DNA from 4 places in the Paenibacillus sp. PSB04 genome. Region 2 is predicted to be linked to each of the others. Evidence: a T-box and tRNA genes for the amino acid it is inferred to sense, from the RefSeq annotation. Region 2 holds a T-box; the other regions hold tRNA genes.

Region 1 (4,829 bases), 2.9 Mb from region 2:
GATAGCCGCCGAAAATTTCGTCGGCCGCTTCGCCGGAGACGGCTACCGTAGCCCCTTTTTTGATCTCACGGCAAAATAAGTAGAGCGAGCCGTCTACGTCCGCCATGCCGGGCAGGTCCCGGGTCAGGGTGGAGGCGTTCAGCGATTCCACGAGCTCGGGGGTATCAAATTCGATGTAATGGTGCTGTGTCCCGAGTTCCTCCACCATCCGCTGGATAAACGGAGCGTCGGCTCCCGGCTGGAAGGCATGCGATTTGAAATGCTTCTCATTGCCGACGTAATCGACTGAATAGGTGTGGACCTGCCCTTGGTTGGTCCGGTTATAATACTGAACGGCAAGGGCCGTCAGGGCGCTGGAATCCAGCCCTCCGGACAGCAGCGTGCAGACCGGAACGTCCGAAACCAGCTGCCGCTCCAGCGTATCCTGCAGCAGCTCGCGCAGCTTGGCCGCTGTTTCCTCCACGCTGTCTTCGTGGATGTGGCTGTCCAGACGCCAATAGGCGTAACTGCGCAGCCCGTCGCGGCTGAAGATCATCGCGTGCCCTGCCCGCAGCTCCTTCATGTCTTTATAGACGCCCTGTCCCGGCGTCCGCGCCGGGCCGATAATGAACACTTCGGCGAGCCCTTCCGGGCCGACCACGGGCTCCATTTTGGGATGCTGCAGCAGCGCTTTGGGCTCAGAGCCGAATATTAAAGTGCCGTCGATGTAGGCGTAGAACAGGGGCTTAACGCCCAGGCGGTCCCGCGCCATAAACACCTGCTCCCGGACGCTGTCCCAGATGGCAAAGGCAAAAATGCCGTTGAACCGGTCCACGCAGGCCGGCCCCCACTCGATGTATGAAACCAAAAGAACTTCCGTATCGCAATGGGTCCGGAAGTGATGTCCTCTTTTGACCAATTCGCTCCGCAGCTCGGCCGCGTTATATAGCTCCCCGTTATAACAAATCGCATACACATCATCATCATCATGAACGATCATGGGCTGTGCGCCGTTTTCGGGGTCAATGATGCTCAGACGGCGGTGGCCGAAGGCGCATGGATTGGAGATCCATGTTCCCGAAGCGTCCGGTCCGCGATCCGACATCGTTTCAGTCATTTTGACAAGGATCTGCGAATCCTGGGTTAAGTCGCCGCTCCATTGTATAAAACCGGTTATTCCGCACATGATGGGTCATCCTCTCTTTGTCGTTTGTCCACTCGCTGTCCTTTCTGTTTGCCAAAGTGATACAGTTATATGCCGAATCGGGGCATAAAATGTCTGTCCTTTAACGAAAACTATAGGAAAGGCAGTGTAAGAAAAACGTGTCTGTCGACGTACTTCTACAGCAGGCAGGCCGCATTTAGCGGATGTTTTTCTTGCGATCATGGAATGGTTCAGCTCCGCTGAAAACTTATAAATTTCTATGATCTTCACAAAGGAGAGTAATGAGACATGGATAAGCAGCATTTTTATGTATCGGTACACGGCAGAAGCGTTCTTGCCGAACAAGGCGCCGCTCCTTATGAGCTGGTGATGTACTGCACGGTGGGGCAGGCCAGGGAAGTGCAGCAGATGATGGAGGATATGCAGGAGCATGCCGAAGACTCCTTCCTGGCCTATACGTTTCCATGGCCGGATACGCCGGAGGATGATGTCAATTCGCAGTACACGGAGAGCCTGAACAAGCTGTACCGGAAAATATACGAATACGGCACGGCAGAAACGCGCCAGCATCTGACGGAGAACAAAATGCTGGGTTATACTTGATTTCTGAATTCAAGCTGACCGGGAGAGGAGGAAAGCATGTATTATATTAAGGATGCCAAGGTGCGGCGGATGACGGAACTGGACGGGATACGCTGCGCCGAAATCGGCGTGCTGCCAGGGGCGGTTGACGATCCCGCGCTTTTGGCTTATGTGGCCGAGCAGACGCCGGACTGCTACGACCTGATCAGGCTGATCCGCAACGATGCCGACACAGAGCTAGACTGGTACGACAACAGTATGCATCAGGCGTATACCGATGTGACGATGCAGGCGTTTGAAGGCAGCTTTTTTCTGACGGCCGACGAGGAGCGGGATCTGTTCCTGCGCGATCTGATCTCTTTTGGGAACGTAGAGGAGGATCTACGGAGCAGGTTCGCAAAGTAAACGCAGCCATAATTTAAGAAACATAGCCGGCAGACTCCCGCCCCATACTATGGTTTAGGGGAGGTGAGCTAAATGGCGGACTTCACGAACAAAAAAGGCAAGAGAAGCAAGTACGCCCGACAAAACGCTTTTGCGGGTGGAGTGACGAGCAGAAATTCGAGAAATTTGGCTGTGCCCCATAACCCAAGACGTTTTGGCAACCAGTAACCTCCTTGAACCATGAACAAACCTCCGGGGATATCCCTGGAGGTTTGTTCAGCTGTTCTTTGCTGTTCACGCTTCACGCATATTCGCGAAGCACCTGAATGCCTTTCACGATGTTGTAGACGAACGTGCCGAAGTAAATAACGCAGAACAGCAGGATATATCCCAAGATCGAGCCGGCATGGTGGGCTGCCAAAGTAAAAAACAGCAGCGGTACGGCCGCAATGAATGGCAGCAGATGCGAGAGCAGCGCTCGCTTGGCATGCCTGGCGACGTATTCGTCCCGGACGGCGATCCATACGATCACCGGCAGGATAAATGGGGCGAAAAATATGCTGAAGTAGGAAAGTGAAGATAACAACTGTCGCATGGAAATGCTCCTTTACAACTTATTTTGTTAAGTTATTACCCATAGTATTTCCCGCCAATCGGCTTTGTCATTTTCCTCTTGAAAAATTGGCTAAATGCGGTATAATAAATAACGCATTCGCTTTTTTTATTACATAACAAGTCCCAGTAGCTCAGCTGGATAGAGCAACGGCCTTCTAAGCCGTCGGTCGGGGGTTCGAATCCCTCCTGGGACGTACAAGGAAAGCCCTCACTCGAGGGCTTTTTCTTTAGATATAAGCAAGTGGAGCGAGAAGGGAGAGAGACCGGATGAATCAGGATATTAAAGTATCACAGTGGACCGCAATTCTGATCGAGCAGGCGAAGCGGGCCGGACTGTCTGCGGCCGCCATCGCTGAAGCTGTCCATCAAAAGGACGCTGAGCCGTTTATCCAGGCAGGGCTCGAGGGCGAGCGTTATGTCAACCTGTTCGGCTACTCGGAGGAACACGGGGAGCCGCTGGCCCAGGCGGCAACGGAAGGCTACCGTATGACGTTTAACACGCGGAACGGGCTGAAAAACTGGCTGGTGCAGCGTTTTGGCCTGGATGAGGAAAAGGACTTTGAGGTTGGCGAGGGCGTGATTCACGGGCTGCGGCTCAGCTTGGAGCAGCTGGCTGCATTGCAAAAAGCACTGGCCGTAAATTGGGTAATTGCCGGATCGCGCGACCTTCCGGGCGGCATGGTGGAGCTGGATTTGTCCATTCGTGCCCTTCAATCCGCTTCTCAAGCCTAATTCGATCTAAATAGGGTATGCCGGTTAGCCATAATAAAAGGGGCTGTCCCATGCTGTCGTGTCATGCACGACGGTGGGCAGCCCCTTTGTCATTGAGTTTCAATCGCTCCCATCGAACGATTCCTGCTTACTTCCTTGTTAACCACGCCTAGCCGGAAGGTCCACGCTAACTGATCAACATCAGGATGATCGAGGACAATGACAGGCAGGCACTGAGCAAATAGATGAACACGACCGCCTGCTTCGGGCTCAGCCCCCAGGACAGCAGCCGATAATGGAGCTGGCTTCGGTCGGCCTTGTACACCGGCTTGCCGTCCCGATACCGTTTGATTACAACGTAAATGTTATCGAAGATCGGCACGCCAAGCGCCAGCACAGGAACGAGAATGGAAATGACGGTCACCTGTTTAAAGGCTCCGTCCAGGGCGATGATACCGAGCATGAACCCGATAAACGTCGCGCCTGCATCCCCCATGTAAATTTTGGCGGGCGGCTTGTTGTATCTCAAATAACCGAGCGTCACCCCGACCAACAGCACCGCCATGATCGCGGAATGGGACTGGCCTTTGGCGATAGCAACGATAAACAGCGTCAAGGCCGAAATGGCGGCCACGCCTCCGGACAGCCCGTCCAGCCCGTCCATAAAATTAATGACCGTCGTGACGCCGAAGATCCACAGAATCGTCAGAATAAACTGCAGCCACTCCGGAAACACGACCATATGGCCGGCGAACGGAACGGTGATCCCTTCGAATGAGATCCCTGAATAATAGACGATCACCGCAGCGCCTACCTGCACGAGCGTTTTGGGCAGAGCGGCAAAATCCTTGCCTTTCGTCTTGTACCAGTCATCGATCATGCCGATGCCGAGGATGAGCAGCGAGCCGGCCACAATGCCAGCCATTTCCTTGTCCCAGTGTCCGGTGAGAACGATGTAGGGAACCATGAAGCCGAGAAAGATGGCGATGCTTGCCAAATGCGGTACGGGTTCCTTATGTATTTTGCGATGGGTGGGCCGGTCGACGAAATCAACCCGGATCGCGAGCTTCCTTAAAGGAGGGATCAAAGCCAAAACGATAACAAGCGACACAATAAATCCAATTACATACACAATGGTCAGGCCTCCAATACTTAGCTTTGCAATTTGCTGTCGTTTCATTCAAAGTCTCTGGTTGGTTTTCGGATAGGGTTAAATAGATTGAACTAAAGTTTTTTATCGAAATAGTTGGTAAAGCGGCTCAATTAGGCGTTTATTTCTTTAGTTCATTTTACATAGATGTAGCATTTGTATTTTTAACTAGAATAATCGCTATTTTTGCAAAATACAACGATAAAATATTTAATATTTCCATAACATTCCAATCAACCGCTT
Region 2 (4,829 bases):
GCTCATATCGGGAGAAACCGGCGGCAAGAGCGCAAAAATGGTGCTGTACGGATTTATCGCCGGCGGGCTGGTGAAAGCGCTGGGTGATGGCTTCAAGTGGTTCAAGACCGAGATCGAAACCGGCATTTACCGGTTTAAAAACGCGGTCATCGGCATGGATACATACCCTGCGCTGCTTGGCGTTGGCTACATTATCGGTCCGGCGATTTCGGGGCAGATGCTTGCCGGTGGGATCATGGCCTGGCTCGTGATGATTCCGATGATCGGATTTTTCGGCGGAGGCGCACAGGCTGTGCTGTCACCGGCCGAAGCACCGATTCCGCAGCTGGACGCCTGGGGCATCTGGGAAGGCTACATCCGCTACATTGGCGCGGGCGCTGTGGCGGCAGGGGGATTGATTACGCTGGTCAAAACCCTGCCCATGCTGTTCAGTTCGCTGGCGGCGACTTTGTCCGGCTTGAGCAAACGAAACGAGCAGAAGGTGACGCTGGACCGCACCCAGTTTGACATTCCCGGCTTTTGGGTGACGATCATGATTGCACTTCTTGTCATTATCATCGCGTTTGCCCCGCTGACCGACGTGGGGATCATTGGCGCGATAGCCATCGCCATTTTCGGCTTTTTGTTCGTAACGGTCGCTTCCCGGATTGTCGGCCTGGTAGGCAGCTCCTCCTCACCGGTGTCCGGCATGACGATTGCGACGCTGCTCATCGTAACGTTTATTTTTAAAATGACCGGGTTATCAGGTATGGGCGGGATGATCGCCGCACTGACGGTTGGAGCGATCGTCTGCGTCGCGTTGGCTGTGGCTGGGGACATTTCCCAGGATTTGAAAACAGGTTACCTGGTGGGCGGGACGCCTTGGAAGCAGCAGGTGGCGATGATGATCGGCGTACTCGTATCCGGTCTGGTGATCGGCTTCATTCTGTCGGTACTGAACGAAAGCTACGGACTCGGATCCGAGCAGCTTCCTGCGCCGAAGGCCGTATTGATGCGGCTGATTGTGGAAGGGATCATGTCGAACAATTTGCCGTGGGAGCTGATTTTTATCGGTGCGGCTTCGGCGGTTGTGTTCGAGTTCTTGGGTCTCAACTCGCTGACCGTAGCGGTCGGCATCTACCTGCCGATTCATGTTAGCACCCCGATCATGGTCGGCGGTATCGTTCGCTGGTTTGTGGAATGGCGATCACGGAAGGACGCCGGATTGCTCAAAGCTAGGGTGGAAACGGGGACGCTGCTGGCTTCGGGCCTGATCGCCGGAGAATCGCTGATCGGGGTGATCATTGCGATCCTGATCTGGCTCGGCGTTCCGATTCCGGGAGACGTTCTGGTCTCCAGCAATGTGCTTCCGCTGGTCATTTTCCTGCTTGTCGTTGTGATGCTGGCCTGGATCTCTCTCCGGCAAAAGAAAGAGTCCGTCGTGACGAAGCGGGAGGTGTAGCAACATGCTGGGCTACCGGAAACAGCGGAAGGACGCCGCGGAAATACCGATCAACTTGCTGGATTTGGTTCCGGTGCTGCATTCGAAGGTGACGGCAGAAAAGAACGAAGGGATCGTGACGTTGTCCGTGCCGCGGGAGGGATGGCTGGCCCGCCAGTCGGTCAAATGGCTGAAGCAGCCGGCGGTCGTCCAAATCCGGCTGGATGCGCTGGGCAGTGAAGTGGCCGCCTGCTGCGACGGTTCCCACTCGGTGGCGGATATCGCAGGCAAGCTCCATGCCCGGTTCGGCGAGCAGGCGGAGCCGCTGCTGCCAAGGCTGGCCAAGTTTATCGAGCTGCTGGAAATGAACGATTTGGCCGTATGCCGACCCGGTGATTCCTGCCAACGGGCACAGGATGCATAAGAGGTAACCATGAACAGGCAATCCTGCGGCAGAAAATTGGGGTGTTGCATTCTTTGCTGTCCCCCGTGTATACTATTGAAAATTGAACGTCATGGAACGGGAGAGTAGTGAAGCGTCAGGGCATCAAGCGAGCCGGGGATGGTGGAAGCCGGTATGCCGCGCCTTCATGAAGCGCACCCGGGAGATGGCCTTTTGAACGATAACCGCATGATGGGTGCGGAGTAGAGAGGTCCGGTTAGCCGCCGTTACAGGCTTCAAGGGAAACGGATGCCGTGCTGGCGCATGGACCGTTTACTTAGAGTGGTACCGCGGGAATTCAGCTCTCGTCTCTATATTAGAGACGGGGGCTTTTTAATTTTTGATAGGCGTTACGATATGGAAAGGATGATTGTTATGTTACAGGAATGGATCGCGTCGGCGCTCGAGCCGCACGTGCCGTGGACGAAGCAGCAAATGGTGGATCTGCTGGAAATCCCGCCGCAGCCGCAGATGGGGGATGTCGCTTTCCCATGCTTTACGCTGGCCAAAACGTTTAAAAAATCGCCTGCGGACATCGCCAAAGAGCTGGCTTCCCAATTTGACGGGCGAGACGGAATACAGGCGGAGGCCGCCGGCCCTTATGTCAACTTCAGGCTGGACCGGAAGCGCTACGAGCAGCAAATCATGGACGAGTTAACGGCGTCGGATCAGAGACCGAACCTGGGAAAAGGAGAAAAAGTGCTCATCGACATGTCCTCGCCGAACATCGCGAAGCCGATGGGCATCGGGCATCTGCGCTCCACCATGATCGGTGCCGCCCTGTACAACATGTACAAATTGGCGGGGTACGACGTGGCCAGCATCAACCATCTGGGAGACTGGGGCACGCAGTTCGGCAAGCAAATCGCCGCATACAAACGCTGGGGGAACGATGAAGCTATTGCTGCCAATCCGATCAAGGAATCGCTGAAGCTCTACGTTCAGTTTCATGAGGAAGCACCCCATGATGAGACGCTGGAGCCGGAGGCCAGGGACTGGTTCCGGAAGCTGGAATCCGGGGATGAGGAAGCTTACCGGCTCTGGAAATATTTCGTGGACGTCAGCTTGAAGGAGTTTCAGCGGATGTACGACCGCTTGGGCGTCAGCTTCGACTATACGCTCGGGGAAAGCTTTTACAACGATAAGATGGATGCCGTCGTGGATCAGCTGCGCGACCAGCATCTGCTCGAAGAGAGCGAGGGCGCGCTGGTCGTGCGCCTGGATGAAGAGGGGATGCCGCCTTGCCTGATCATCAAAACGGACGGAACGACCATCTACCCGACGCGTGACCTGGCAACCGCCCTTTACCGGCACGATGTCTTGAAAGGCGACAAGCTGCTGTATGTCGTGGGCGGCGAGCAGAGGCTGCACTTCCAGCAGGTATTTGCCGTGCTGCGCCGCATGGGAGCAGACTGGGTGGATCAATGCGAGCATGTGCCGTTTGGCCTGATGCGCTTTGAAGGAAAGAAAATGTCCACCCGCCGCGGCAAGATCGTCTATCTTGAGGAGGTACTGGATGAGGCGGTTGCCCGGGCATTGCAAATCATCGAAGAGAAAAACAGCAGCCTCGAACATAAGGAGGAGGTCGCGGAGGCGGTCGGCATCGGGGCGATTATTTTCGGGGACTTGAAAAACAACCGCCTGAACGAAGTGGATTTTTCCCTGGAGGAAGCGCTGAATTTCGACGGGGAGACAGGGCCGTATCTTCAGTACACGTATGCGCGTACCCAAAGCGTGCTGTCCAAAGGACGCGCGGCCGGGGAACCGGAGAGTGGAACGGCCTTGCCTGCTCAAGCGGCTAATGGCCAGCTCGGAGATTCCGGATGGGAACTGCTGAAGCTGCTGACCCGCTTCCCGGATCAGCTGGAGCGCGGAATCCAGAACAACGAGCCGTCGGTGATGGCGCGGTATGCGCTGGATGTAGCTCAAGCGTTCAACCATTTTTACAACAAGGAACGGATTGTCACCGAGGACAGCAGCCTGAGGGAAGCGAGACTGAAGCTGACGGAGTTGACGGGCGCTTCATTAGCGAGAACGATGCATCTGCTCGGATTAAAAACGCCTCAGCGGATGTGACGCTATCTGTTGAACAGGGAGGAGAGTTGGTTGGCTGTACATCAGCAAGGAACCGGCCGGCGGAACACGCCGGCGGAGATCATCCTCCGGCTGGAGGATGTCAGCAAACGCTACGACCGCCGGGCAGTGATTGAGCATATGACGCTCGAGATCGCCAAAGGGGAGTGCACGGCGCTGGTCGGGAAAAACGGCTCGGGCAAAAGCACGCTGCTGCGCTTGCTGGCCGGATTATCCCGTCCTACCGAGGGAAGACGGCGAGTGGAGGACGTCCGAAGCCCCACGATTGGACTTGTCGCCGAGAAGTTTCCGGCGCTGCCGTTTACGCCGGGCGAGTTTTTGATGAGCATGGGCATTACGCGAGGGATGGACAAGCGGACCGTCCAGTCGGAAATATCCGAATGGCTCAAGAGACTGGGGATGGATTCGTACAGGGATGTTCGAATGAGCCATTTTTCGAAAGGCATGCTGCAGAAGATCAATCTGGTTCAGGCGGTGATGGGGAAACCAAGGCTTCTGCTGCTGGATGAGCCTTTGTCCGGGATCGACACCCCCACGCAGAAAGAGGTGGTCCGCCTGCTGATGGACATCAAGGGGATGGGGACCGCGATGGTCATGTCCGTCCATGAGCCGGAGCTGATCAACGAAATGGCCGATCGTATCGTACTGCTTGAGAACGGAAAGATCGTGAAGGAGGAACGCAGGTTCCGCATAGAAACGGTCCGGTATGCGACTATTCTTGTTCATGGAGATCCGCTGCGCGTCCGCCAGTCTTTAGAGGGGATCGGCGATAGGGAAGTGGCTTGGGTAAAAGAGGGGGCGGATTCCGAGATTCATGTAAGAACGGATTTAAGCGATCATGTGCTGCAGCGGATCCTTAACGGCGGCGGTCAT
Region 3 (4,829 bases), 2.9 Mb from region 2:
GGACATGGTAATCGGTACCGTTGCAGAATACGGTGCAGGATCCTTCCGTCTGCAGCCGGAACAAATAGGTCGTCAAGCCCGCGCGGTGGCTGTTGCTGAACTGCTGGAAATGGTAGGAGTAATCGCAAATCAGCAGTCTGGCTTCCATCATGTACTCCCCTTTCTCAAAAAAACAAGCAAATAGTTCATGTTGCAATCATATTGTTTATGTTCATTTTAGCTTACTTGCATGTATGATAGTAGCAGATAGAGCAATCATTTTATTGGGAAACGAGGTGCCCTTTTTATGAAAAAATTGAACATTGGCTTGCAATTGTATACGCTTCGTGATGAAACGGCTAAGGATTTCCGAGGAACGCTTCGCAAAGTGGCTGAGCTTGGGTACGAAGGTGTGGAGTTTGCCGGATACGGTGACATTCCTGCTGAAGAAATGAAAACGCTTCTTCAAGAGCTTGGTCTTCAAGCGATCGGCGCTCATGTGGGCTTGCATCTGCTTCGGGCCGACCTGCAGAAAGAGATCGATTACCTGAAAACGATCGGCGCGACAACGATGATGTGTCCTTACGTTGCACCGGAAGACCGGGAGAATATCGAGCAGTGGAAGGAACTGTTTGCTTTCCTGGAGGAAGTGGGTACTGAGGCGCGCAAACAAGGATTGACCTTCGGTTATCACAACCACGATTTTGAATTCGCGGACAAGATTGACGGCGAGTTTGTATTCGACGCTATGTATTCCTCCACTTCTCCTGAAGCTGTTCAAGTGGAAATGGACGTATGCTGGGTACAGTTTGCCGGACAGGATCCGCTCACCTATATCCCGAAATATGCCGGACGACTGCCGCTCCTTCACCTGAAGGACTTCAGCAGGGATGCCGATGGCAACATGAAGACGCTTGAGCTTGGTCAAGGGGACGTGAATTTGCCGGGCGTCATTCAGGCCGCTTCCGATGCTGGTACGCAGTGGCTGATCGTCGAGCAGGACGTGTGCCAGAATCCTCCGCTGCAAAGCGTGGAGAACAGCATGAACTGGCTGAAACAGAACTACTTGAACCAATTTTAATGTGATTGAGATTAGAGCTGAAGAAAGGGAGATTTATATCCATGAGTAAAATTAGAGTAGCGGTTTTCGGCTGCGGCGCCATCGCCCAGCGCAGACATATTCCTGAATACGCAGCGAACCCGAATGTGGAGCTGGTTGCTTTTGCGGATCCGCTCAAGGAGCGCGCTGAAGAGGTGGCGGCACAATATGGTGCCAAAGCATACACCGACTACAAGGAACTGCTGAAGAACGAGAAGCTTGACGCAGTCAGCGTATGTACACCGAACTACCTTCACGCTTCGATGAGCATCGATGCAGCGAATGCTGGGCTGCACGTCCTGGTGGAAAAGCCGATGGCAACCACGAAGGAAGAAGGGGAGCAGATGATCGAAGCGGCCCGCAAAAACGGCGTCTTCCTGATGGTGGGCCACAATCAGCGCCTCATGCCTCCGCACGTGAAGGCCAAAGAAATTCTGGATTCCGGCAAGCTCGGCAGAGTGCTGACGTTCCGCACGTCTTTCGGCCACGGTGGTCCGGAAAGCTGGAGTGTCGACGGACGCGACAGCTGGTTCTTCCGCAAGGATGAAGCGATCATGGGCGCTATGGGCGACCTTGGCGTACACAAATCCGACTTCATCCGCTATTTGCTGAACGATGAAATCGTGGAAGTCGCCGGCTTTATCGGTACCGTACATAAAGAAGGTACGGACGTGGACGACAATGCGACCTGCATCGTGCGCATGAAGAGCGGAGCTGTGGGCACGCTGATGGCGAGCTGGACGCACTACCGTTCCGGCGACAACGGTACGGTGCTCTGGTGCGAAAACGGCTGCATGAAGATCGGAACCGTTGAAGGCGACGAGGTTATCGTCGAGCTGACCAACGGCACTGTGGAAACGTACAAGGTCGGCGCCATGGCGACGAACGAAAAGCAAGTACCGAGCGGCGTCATCGACGCGTTCGTGGAATCGATCCTGACCAACACGCCGCCGCAAATTTCCGGCGAAGAAGGTCTGCGCTCCCTGAACGTCATCCTGGGCGCGTTTGAATCGCAGGACACAGGTAAAATCGTTAAGCTGTAACAAGCATCGGATAGAGAGGACCTTGGGGTAACCCTGGGGTCCTCTTTTTTGTGTTTAGATGAGCGAATGGGTGGCGAAGGTTATGGAAGAGGAAATTCTCGGTACGTATGCTCCGACGAACCCCTGGAAGGGTTCTCATAACCCCTTCTGGAACTAAAAAAGCTCTCCAATAAGGAGAGCTTCCAAACATCCCAGTTCGGGATACCGCCCTGACGGGCGGACTGCGAAGCGGATGCTATCGAAGCTTATGCTCCGACGAACCCCTATTGGGGTTCTCAATTCCCTCCTGGAACTAAAAAAGCTCTCCTATAAGGAGAGCTTTCTTACGTCCCAGCTCGGGATACCGCCCTATCGGGCGGACTGCGAAGCGGATGCTATCGAAGCTTATGCTCCGACGAACCCCCTATTGGGGTTCTCATCCCTATGGACGCAAAAACACCACTCTTAGAGTGGTGTCATTTTACGTCCCAGGAGGGATTCGAACCCCCGACCGACGGCTTAGAAGGCCGTTGCTCTATCCAGCTGAGCTACTGGGACATGAAAAATTCAAGCAAGAAAGATCATAACATATATTTGCGATAACATCAACATGTTTTTCTTTCCTTTCTCATAGTCCTCCTCATCTGTTCTCAGGGCAAGAGAAAAAAGTTGTTTCAATCCCCGTTTATATTATTAATGGTTTCTATACGTTTTTCATAGAACGAATGGATTCCCCGTCCATTCACATGTTTTTTTTCAAGTTGAAAGAGGTATGCTATAATCAACAATTATTTGCACAAGCACGGGGAAAGGAGGGAATACATATTAAAGAACATATTTCCCCAGCGAAGGACAACGTCATTCTTTTTCCAAAGACGCTCGACTTCTATCAGATTCAGCTGACCGTCATGCTGGAAAATGAACGGTACGGGGAAGCGATGGAGCTTTTGCGTTTCCTGCTGCAGTGCCAAGGGCAGGATGAGAGGCATTATGAAGAATGGCAGGCGCTTCTGGAATGGCTGGAAGCCGCTTTTCCACAATATATGAATCACGGCGGCGGGCAGGGCGCAGGCTTGGACTCTGATGAGCATGAGGAGGAGCCCGACGAGGAAGAAATGAAACGGCAGAACGTGCGGGCCAAGCTGGCCGAAGACCAGCATTACGCCGACAAGCTGCTGCACACCGCCATGGAAGAGCCTTTATCGGAGCAGACCATGCTCGCTCTCGAGCAGCTGTCCTATCTGGAAGGCTCGGATATCGACGACAAGCTGGTGGGGTGGCTGATGCAGGCTCGCCTTCATCCGCTGCTGCAGTTCAGGGTGCTTCAAACGCTGCGCAAGCGCGGTATGCAGGGCACGGTACAGTTTAAGCGCGGACAGGAGCAGGTAAGCGTCGATATGGAGACGGTGCCTTTAACGCCGGAGGAGTTTCCGCCGCAGGTGGCAATGGTAACGGAGCGCGTGGCTGCGCAGACCGAAGTGCAGGAGCCGACGCTGTATTATTTTGCCCAGGAGCTGTGGTCGCAGTTTATTATGGCGATCTATGGAACGGAGGATTACCGGTCGATTCTTGACGAGGACGACACGACGATCGACATCTGGGCGGCTGCCCTGCATCAGATCGTCACTGAGAGCCTGACAGGCAGCCGCAACGAGGAGGAGTCCCGGGCGATGTATGGGATCACGGACACGATGCGCTTCCGTTTTGAGCAGGCTTATCGAAGCTTCAGGCAGTTCGTGTCGGCCGGCATGCAGGAGTAGGCGATCGGAAACGTTTACCTGAAGAGTTGCCAAGGGCTTGCCCTTGAAAAACACGGCAATGTTGTTTATACTATAATGGTTATTCTGTGCGTGCTGATAACTTAAGTACATGTGAATTATTTTTGGAGGGGAAAGCATAAAATGAAAGCAACCTGGGAAAAAATAGAGAAGAACCTTGGCGTTCTTGAAGTTGAAGTGGAAGCAGACCGCGTAGCTGCAGCCCTCGACAAAGCTTTTAATAAAGTAGCAAAAAAGGCTAACGTGCCTGGTTTCCGTAAAGGTAAAGTGCCTCGGCCGATCTTCGAAGCCCGTTATGGCGTCGAAGCTCTGTATCAAGACGCAATCGACATTTTGCTTCCTGAAGTATACACAGAAGCTGTCGACCAAACCGACATCTTCCCTGTAGACCGTCCTGAAGTGGAGATTGACCAATTCGCGAAAGGCGAAGTGTTCAAATTCAAAGCGAAAGTAACGGTTAAGCCTGAAGTGACTTTGGGCGACTACAAAGGCGTGGAAGTTCCGGTACAGAAGGTTGAGGTTTCGGACGAAGAGCTTGACGCTGAACTGAAGCGTCTGCAAGAACGTCATGCCGAACTGTCTGTTATCGACGAAGGCGCTGCCGAGAACGGAGACATCGCCGTAATCGACTTCGACGGATCTGTTGACGGCGTTCCTTTCGAAGGTGGACAAGCTGAGCGTTATTCTCTGGAACTGGGAAGCGGCACGTTCATTCCTGGATTTGAAGAGCAGGTTGTCGGCATGGCGACTGGCGACTTCAAAGACGTGGAAGTGACTTTCCCTGAGACATATCATGCAGAAGAACTGGCCGGCAAGAAAGCCGTGTTCAAAGTGAAAGTGCATGAAATCAAGCGCAAACAGCTTCCTGAACTGGACGACGAATTCGCCAAAGACGTAAGTGAATTCGAAACGCTCGCCGAGTACAAGGAAGACCTGAAGAAACAGCTTCTG
Region 4 (4,829 bases), 2.7 Mb from region 2:
CGCATGGATTCTACCACTTCGCCTTTCGGGCGTCCCATGTGGCTGGCCAGAATCACTTTCGCGCCATGCTCGATCAGGTAGTTGATCGTTGGCAGCGTTTCACGGATCCGTGTATCGTCAGTAATTTTGCCGTCTTCCAATGGCACGTTAAAATCAACGCGCACGAATACGCGCTTGCCGTTTACTTCTACATCACGTACAGACTTCTTGTTCATCGTATTGTTTCCCTCCGCACCCATATTTTTAACGGGACAGTCTCCTCAGCCCCGTGGTTCAGCATGTTAGGACATTTATCTTGCAATTATAGAATGGCTCAGCCCCGCTGAAAATTTATGCATTCTATATTTTAAAGAGCGGAAACATAGGATGCCTGTTTCCGCTCGGGATGTTTTCGCTATGGGATGGCCGATATTACTTAGCGATCTTAGCGAAGTATGCCAATGTGCGAACCAATTGGGAAGTGTAAGACATTTCGTTGTCGTACCAAGCAACGGTTTTAACCAGCTGTTGGTCGCCAACAGTCAACACTTTCGTTTGAGTAGCGTCGAAGAGCGAACCGAACGTGATGCCTTTGATGTCGGAAGATACGATTTCGTCTTCAGTGTAGCCGTAAGTTTCTGGATCGGAAGCTTCTTTCATTGCTGCGTTTACTTCGTCAGCCGTTACTTTGGTGTTCAGAACTGTAACGAGCTCAGTCAGGGAACCTGTTGGTACAGGTACGCGTTGAGCGGCACCGTCCAGTTTGCCTTGCAGTTCTGGAAGAACCAGACCAATCGCTTTTGCAGCGCCAGTGGAGTTAGGAATGATGTTTTCTGCAGCTGCACGCGCACGACGGAAGTCACCTTTTGGATGCGGAGCGTCCAGGGTGTTTTGGTCGCCAGTGTAAGCGTGGATCGTTGTCATCAAGCCTTGAACGATACCGAACTTGTCGTTCAGCGTTTTGGCCATAGGAGCCAGACAGTTCGTTGTGCAAGATGCGCCGGAGATAACTGTCTCAGTTCCGTCCAGTGTCTCATGGTTAACGTTGTATACGATCGTCTTCATGTCGCCTGTAGCCGGAGCGGAGATTACAACTTTCTTAGCGCCGCCTTTCAGGTGTTTCTCAGCAGCTTCTTTCGTTGTGAAGAAGCCTGTGCACTCGAGAACGATGTCTACGCCAAGATCGCCCCAAGGAAGTTCTTCAGGGTTACGGTTCGCCAGAACCTTAACTTCTTTGCCGTTCACTTTGAAGAAGCCGTCGTGAACTTCGATGTCTCCGTTGAAAGTGCCTTGCGTTGTATCATATTTGAGCAGATGGGCCAACATCTTAGCGTCAGTAAGGTCGTTGATGGCTACAACTTCGATGCCTTCCACATTTTGAATACGGCGGAAAGCGAGTCGTCCGATACGTCCAAAACCGTTAATGCCTACTTTTACACTCATTGAATAGTCCTCCCAAAAGTTCGTATTTTATTTATTCAAAACAGGTAAATACCTGTCATGACATCAAAAGGAATGTTGTTTACTCGCTGCCAATTTCCCGGCAGATCTCGATAGCGGCCGCTTCGTCAACCACCAGAATGTCCTCGTGGCCGAACTTGAGCACCGCATGGATCGCTTTGGCCTTGCTTCGGCCGCCCGCAATGCCGATGACGGTCTCGGTCCGCATAATGTCCTCCAGCCGCAGCCCCAAAGTCATCATTTTATGAACGACAACGCCTTGTTCATTGAAATAGTAGCCAAAGGATTCGGCTACGGCTCCTTCCGACCGGATCTCCTCCACGGCGGCGGGATCCAGCCTTCTGCGGCGGGTCATCTCCATCGCGTCCCCGATGCCGTGCATGATGATGCGGCAGTGCCTGATCGCCTGCACGATCTCCTGGATGTTGCGGTCCTGCACCAGCGACTGATACGCTTCATCGCTCAGGAGGTCCGGCACATGCAGCAGCCGGTACTGCGCGCCGACGCGCTTGGCCATGGTGGATGCGATCGTATTCGCCTGAAACTCCACGCTTTCGCCAAGTCCGCCCCTAGCTGGCACGAACCAGCTGTTCTTCATCGGTACGGCCGCCTGCGGCGTCAACTGCTCCGCCACTTCGGCGAGCGTTGAGCCTCCAGTCACCGCTACGGTGTCCCCTTGGTTCATGACGCCAAGCAGCGCTTTGGCACCCGCGCGTCCCAAGTCACGCTTCGTGAGCGGCGACGATTCGCAATCCCCGGGCACGACCACGACTTTGCGCAAGCCGTACGTCTGGCGGATCTTCTCGCCAAGATCATTGAGTCCGAACAGCACTTTCACCATCGGCTCCATCTGTTCGAGCAGCTTGCTTCCCGCCTCACTGACCCTCATCCCAGAGCTCTCGATCTCAATCAGGCCCTGGGACTTGAGAAGATCCGTCTCGGCCCGCAGCACCCGCTCGGTCATATGCAGGGATGCAGCGAGCGTTCTCCGGCCGATCAGCTCCGACAGCATGATCTGATGAAGAATGGTATATCTGGTCTTGAGAACGTCCACGAGATCAGGCAGAAGCTGCTTTTGTATCTCTAATATATCCCGCATTTCTTTCCACTCCTGCAACTTCGCTTCCCTCTCTCCCCTGGCCCCAAAATGTCCCGGGTCAACGTTTTAAGTCCCACCACTATTCTACTCAATAATGGCGCTGGTTGCAAGTAGTCCACTGACTATAATTCACATCAGCCTTTCCTCCTATACAGCATTTTCCTGATTCAAAAATTTTAATAACTTAACCCTTGCATTTTGAGGCAAGCTATCATATAATAACTCTTGCTATTGAATTTTGCGCCCGTGGTCCAATGGATATGACGTAGGCCTCCGAAGCCTGAGATCGAGGTTCAATTCCTCGCGGGCGCGCCATTTTTCTTCAATAGAAGAGAACGCAGAACGGCAACCGTTCTACGTTATGTTTTTAACCAAACGTACCACAGCCAATCAGATGGCTATTTTTTTTACCTTGAGTTTGACTTTCTTTGACTTTTTGTTTGAAATTGTTTATCATGTGGTTAATACGGTAACAGTATGTATAGAATGACCTATTTTGAGCCAATTAAGGGAGGTTTTCCACGTGAGTTATATTCCTATGGTCGTCGAACAAAGCAACCGGGGTGAACGGGCTTACGACATCTATTCCCGTTTGCTGAAAGACCGCATCATTTTCCTGGGCACCGAAGTCAATGACGTGGTCGCCAATTCTATCATCGCCCAGCTGCTGTTCCTTGCAGCCGAAGATCCGGAGAAAGACATCCATTTGTACATTAACAGCCCCGGCGGATCCATTACGGCCGGTATGGCGATTTTCGATACAATGCAGTTCATCAAACCGGACGTATCTACAATCTGCGTAGGCTTGGCCGCTTCCATGGGCGCGTTCCTGCTGAACGCCGGCGCCAAGGGCAAACGCTTCGGCCTGCCGAACAGTGAGATCATGATCCACCAGCCGCTCGGGGGTGCGCAAGGCCAGGCTACGGATATCGAAATCCGCGCCCGCCGCATTCTGAAAATGCGCGACACCTTGAACCGCATCCTGTCCGAACGTACCGGACAGCCGCTGGAGCGCATCGAGAAAGACACCGACCGTGACTACTTCATGAGCGCAGCTGAAGCGCAGGAATACGGACTGATCGATAAAGTTCTGGAAAGCACTCCAATCCAAGGCGTGTAAATATTCGCGGCTTTGGAACCGAAGAAAAACAGGGAATCTCTCCGAATCGATCCGCTTACGGATCGCCGGGAGACTCCCTGTTTTTTTGTTTTTCAAGGCATCAAGCAGGCTGCAAGCGCACCCATGATCATGATTCTCATAGGCTTGACCACATCAATATATTGATGTATTATTCTTACTACATGCCAAATATCATCTACATATTGATTTCCATCGGCATAGTATATATAACATATTTTCCCTCTATCCCAGTCTATCGGTGTAGTTCTGGGATTAAGGGATTTCATGTTCAGCGAAGCTGAACCATTCTGTGATCACAAGAATAACGACCACGATATGTGGTGTGGTTATCTACAATGACGTCAATAGACGTTTTTTTTGCGCCCGTGACCACGGCAGAGAACATTATTCAGGAGTGAAGGATCATGCTAATCGTCTATGATTCCAAGACCGGCAATGTCAGACGCTTTGTCAACAAGCTGAACATGAGAGCCATTCCGATCGAAGAGCAGGAGCAGGTGAATGAGCCTTACGTGCTCGTAACGTATACAACGGGTTTTGGGCAGGTGCCCGAGAAAGTGTCCAACTTCCTGTCGAAGAACAACCGCATGCTTCGCGGCGTGTCGGCCAGCGGCAACCGGAACTGGGGGCCTCGTTTCGCCAAAAGCGCGGATACGATATCGGAGATGTACCATGTGCCGGTCATCACCAAGTTTGAGCTTTCGGGAACGATGCGGGATACGGAGATTTTCAAAGAGAGGGTGCGGAGCATTGAAGCATATTGAACTCAACAACGAAATTATGCAGCGCGGATCGGACGGTTACTTTCAATTGGAAAAGGACCGGGAGGCGGTTGCCGCCTTTATGGAGGAAGTGGAGCGCGATACGATGAAGTTCGGCTCCCTGCGCGAGAAGCTGGATTACCTGATCAGCAACGACTACTACGAGAACGTGTTTGAGCATTATACCTACGACGAAGTCGAGTCCGTGTTCAACCTGACGGGGAGCAGCGACTTCCAATTCCAGTCCTACATGGCGATCTCGAAGTTCTACAAGGACTATGCGATGAGAACCAACGACAAGAAGCAGTACCTGGAGCAGTATCCGGACCGCGTCGCCATCGTGGCGTTGTACTTGGGCGAAGGGAATATCGGTAAAGCGCTCCGTATC

Evidence for each region. A T-box is a leader RNA that pairs with one kind of tRNA and senses whether it is charged. The one in region 2 lies ahead of argS (arginine--tRNA ligase), so its partner is inferred to be a tRNA-Arg.
Region 1: it has a tRNA-Arg gene. The T-box ahead of argS (arginine--tRNA ligase) is inferred to sense a tRNA for this amino acid. The anticodon was not compared.
Region 3: it has a tRNA-Arg gene. The T-box ahead of argS (arginine--tRNA ligase) is inferred to sense a tRNA for this amino acid. The anticodon was not compared.
Region 4: it has a tRNA-Arg gene. The T-box ahead of argS (arginine--tRNA ligase) is inferred to sense a tRNA for this amino acid. The anticodon was not compared.

Annotation. Positions count from the first base shown of each region.
Region 1 covers NZ_CP081301.1:3,268,307-3,273,135, forward strand. The annotation lists gene asnB (asparagine synthase (glutamine-hydrolyzing)) at 1-1,165, opposite strand, end outside; gene K2F33_RS15050 (hypothetical protein) at 1,433-1,747, shown strand; gene K2F33_RS15055 (hypothetical protein) at 1,784-2,131, shown strand; gene K2F33_RS15060 (magnetosome magnetite crystal formation protein family) at 2,412-2,705, opposite strand; tRNA gene K2F33_RS15065 (tRNA-Arg) at 2,846-2,919, shown strand; gene K2F33_RS15070 (hypothetical protein) at 2,993-3,457, shown strand; gene K2F33_RS15075 (MraY family glycosyltransferase) at 3,624-4,616, opposite strand.
Region 2 covers NZ_CP081301.1:6,190,593-6,195,421, reverse strand. The annotation lists gene K2F33_RS28460 (OPT family oligopeptide transporter) at 1-1,441, shown strand, start outside; gene K2F33_RS28455 (PqqD family protein) at 1,446-1,844, shown strand; T-box leader at 1,928-2,178, shown strand; gene argS (arginine--tRNA ligase) at 2,238-3,938, shown strand; gene K2F33_RS28445 (ABC transporter ATP-binding protein) at 3,969-4,829, shown strand, end outside.
Region 3 covers NZ_CP081301.1:3,302,284-3,307,112, forward strand. The annotation lists gene K2F33_RS15195 (helix-turn-helix domain-containing protein) at 1-148, opposite strand, end outside; gene K2F33_RS15200 (sugar phosphate isomerase/epimerase family protein) at 287-1,060, shown strand; gene K2F33_RS15205 (Gfo/Idh/MocA family protein) at 1,102-2,121, shown strand; tRNA gene K2F33_RS15210 (tRNA-Arg) at 2,585-2,658, opposite strand; gene K2F33_RS15215 (hypothetical protein) at 2,919-3,860, shown strand; gene tig (trigger factor) at 4,002-4,829, shown strand, end outside.
Region 4 covers NZ_CP081301.1:1,528,114-1,532,942, reverse strand. The annotation lists gene K2F33_RS07460 (phosphoglycerate kinase) at 1-215, opposite strand, end outside; gene gap (type I glyceraldehyde-3-phosphate dehydrogenase) at 412-1,422, opposite strand; gene K2F33_RS07450 (sugar-binding transcriptional regulator) at 1,502-2,539, opposite strand; tRNA gene K2F33_RS07445 (tRNA-Arg) at 2,780-2,854, shown strand; gene clpP (ATP-dependent Clp endopeptidase proteolytic subunit ClpP) at 3,063-3,659, shown strand; gene nrdI (class Ib ribonucleoside-diphosphate reductase assembly flavoprotein NrdI) at 4,085-4,444, shown strand; gene nrdE (class 1b ribonucleoside-diphosphate reductase subunit alpha) at 4,431-4,829, shown strand, end outside.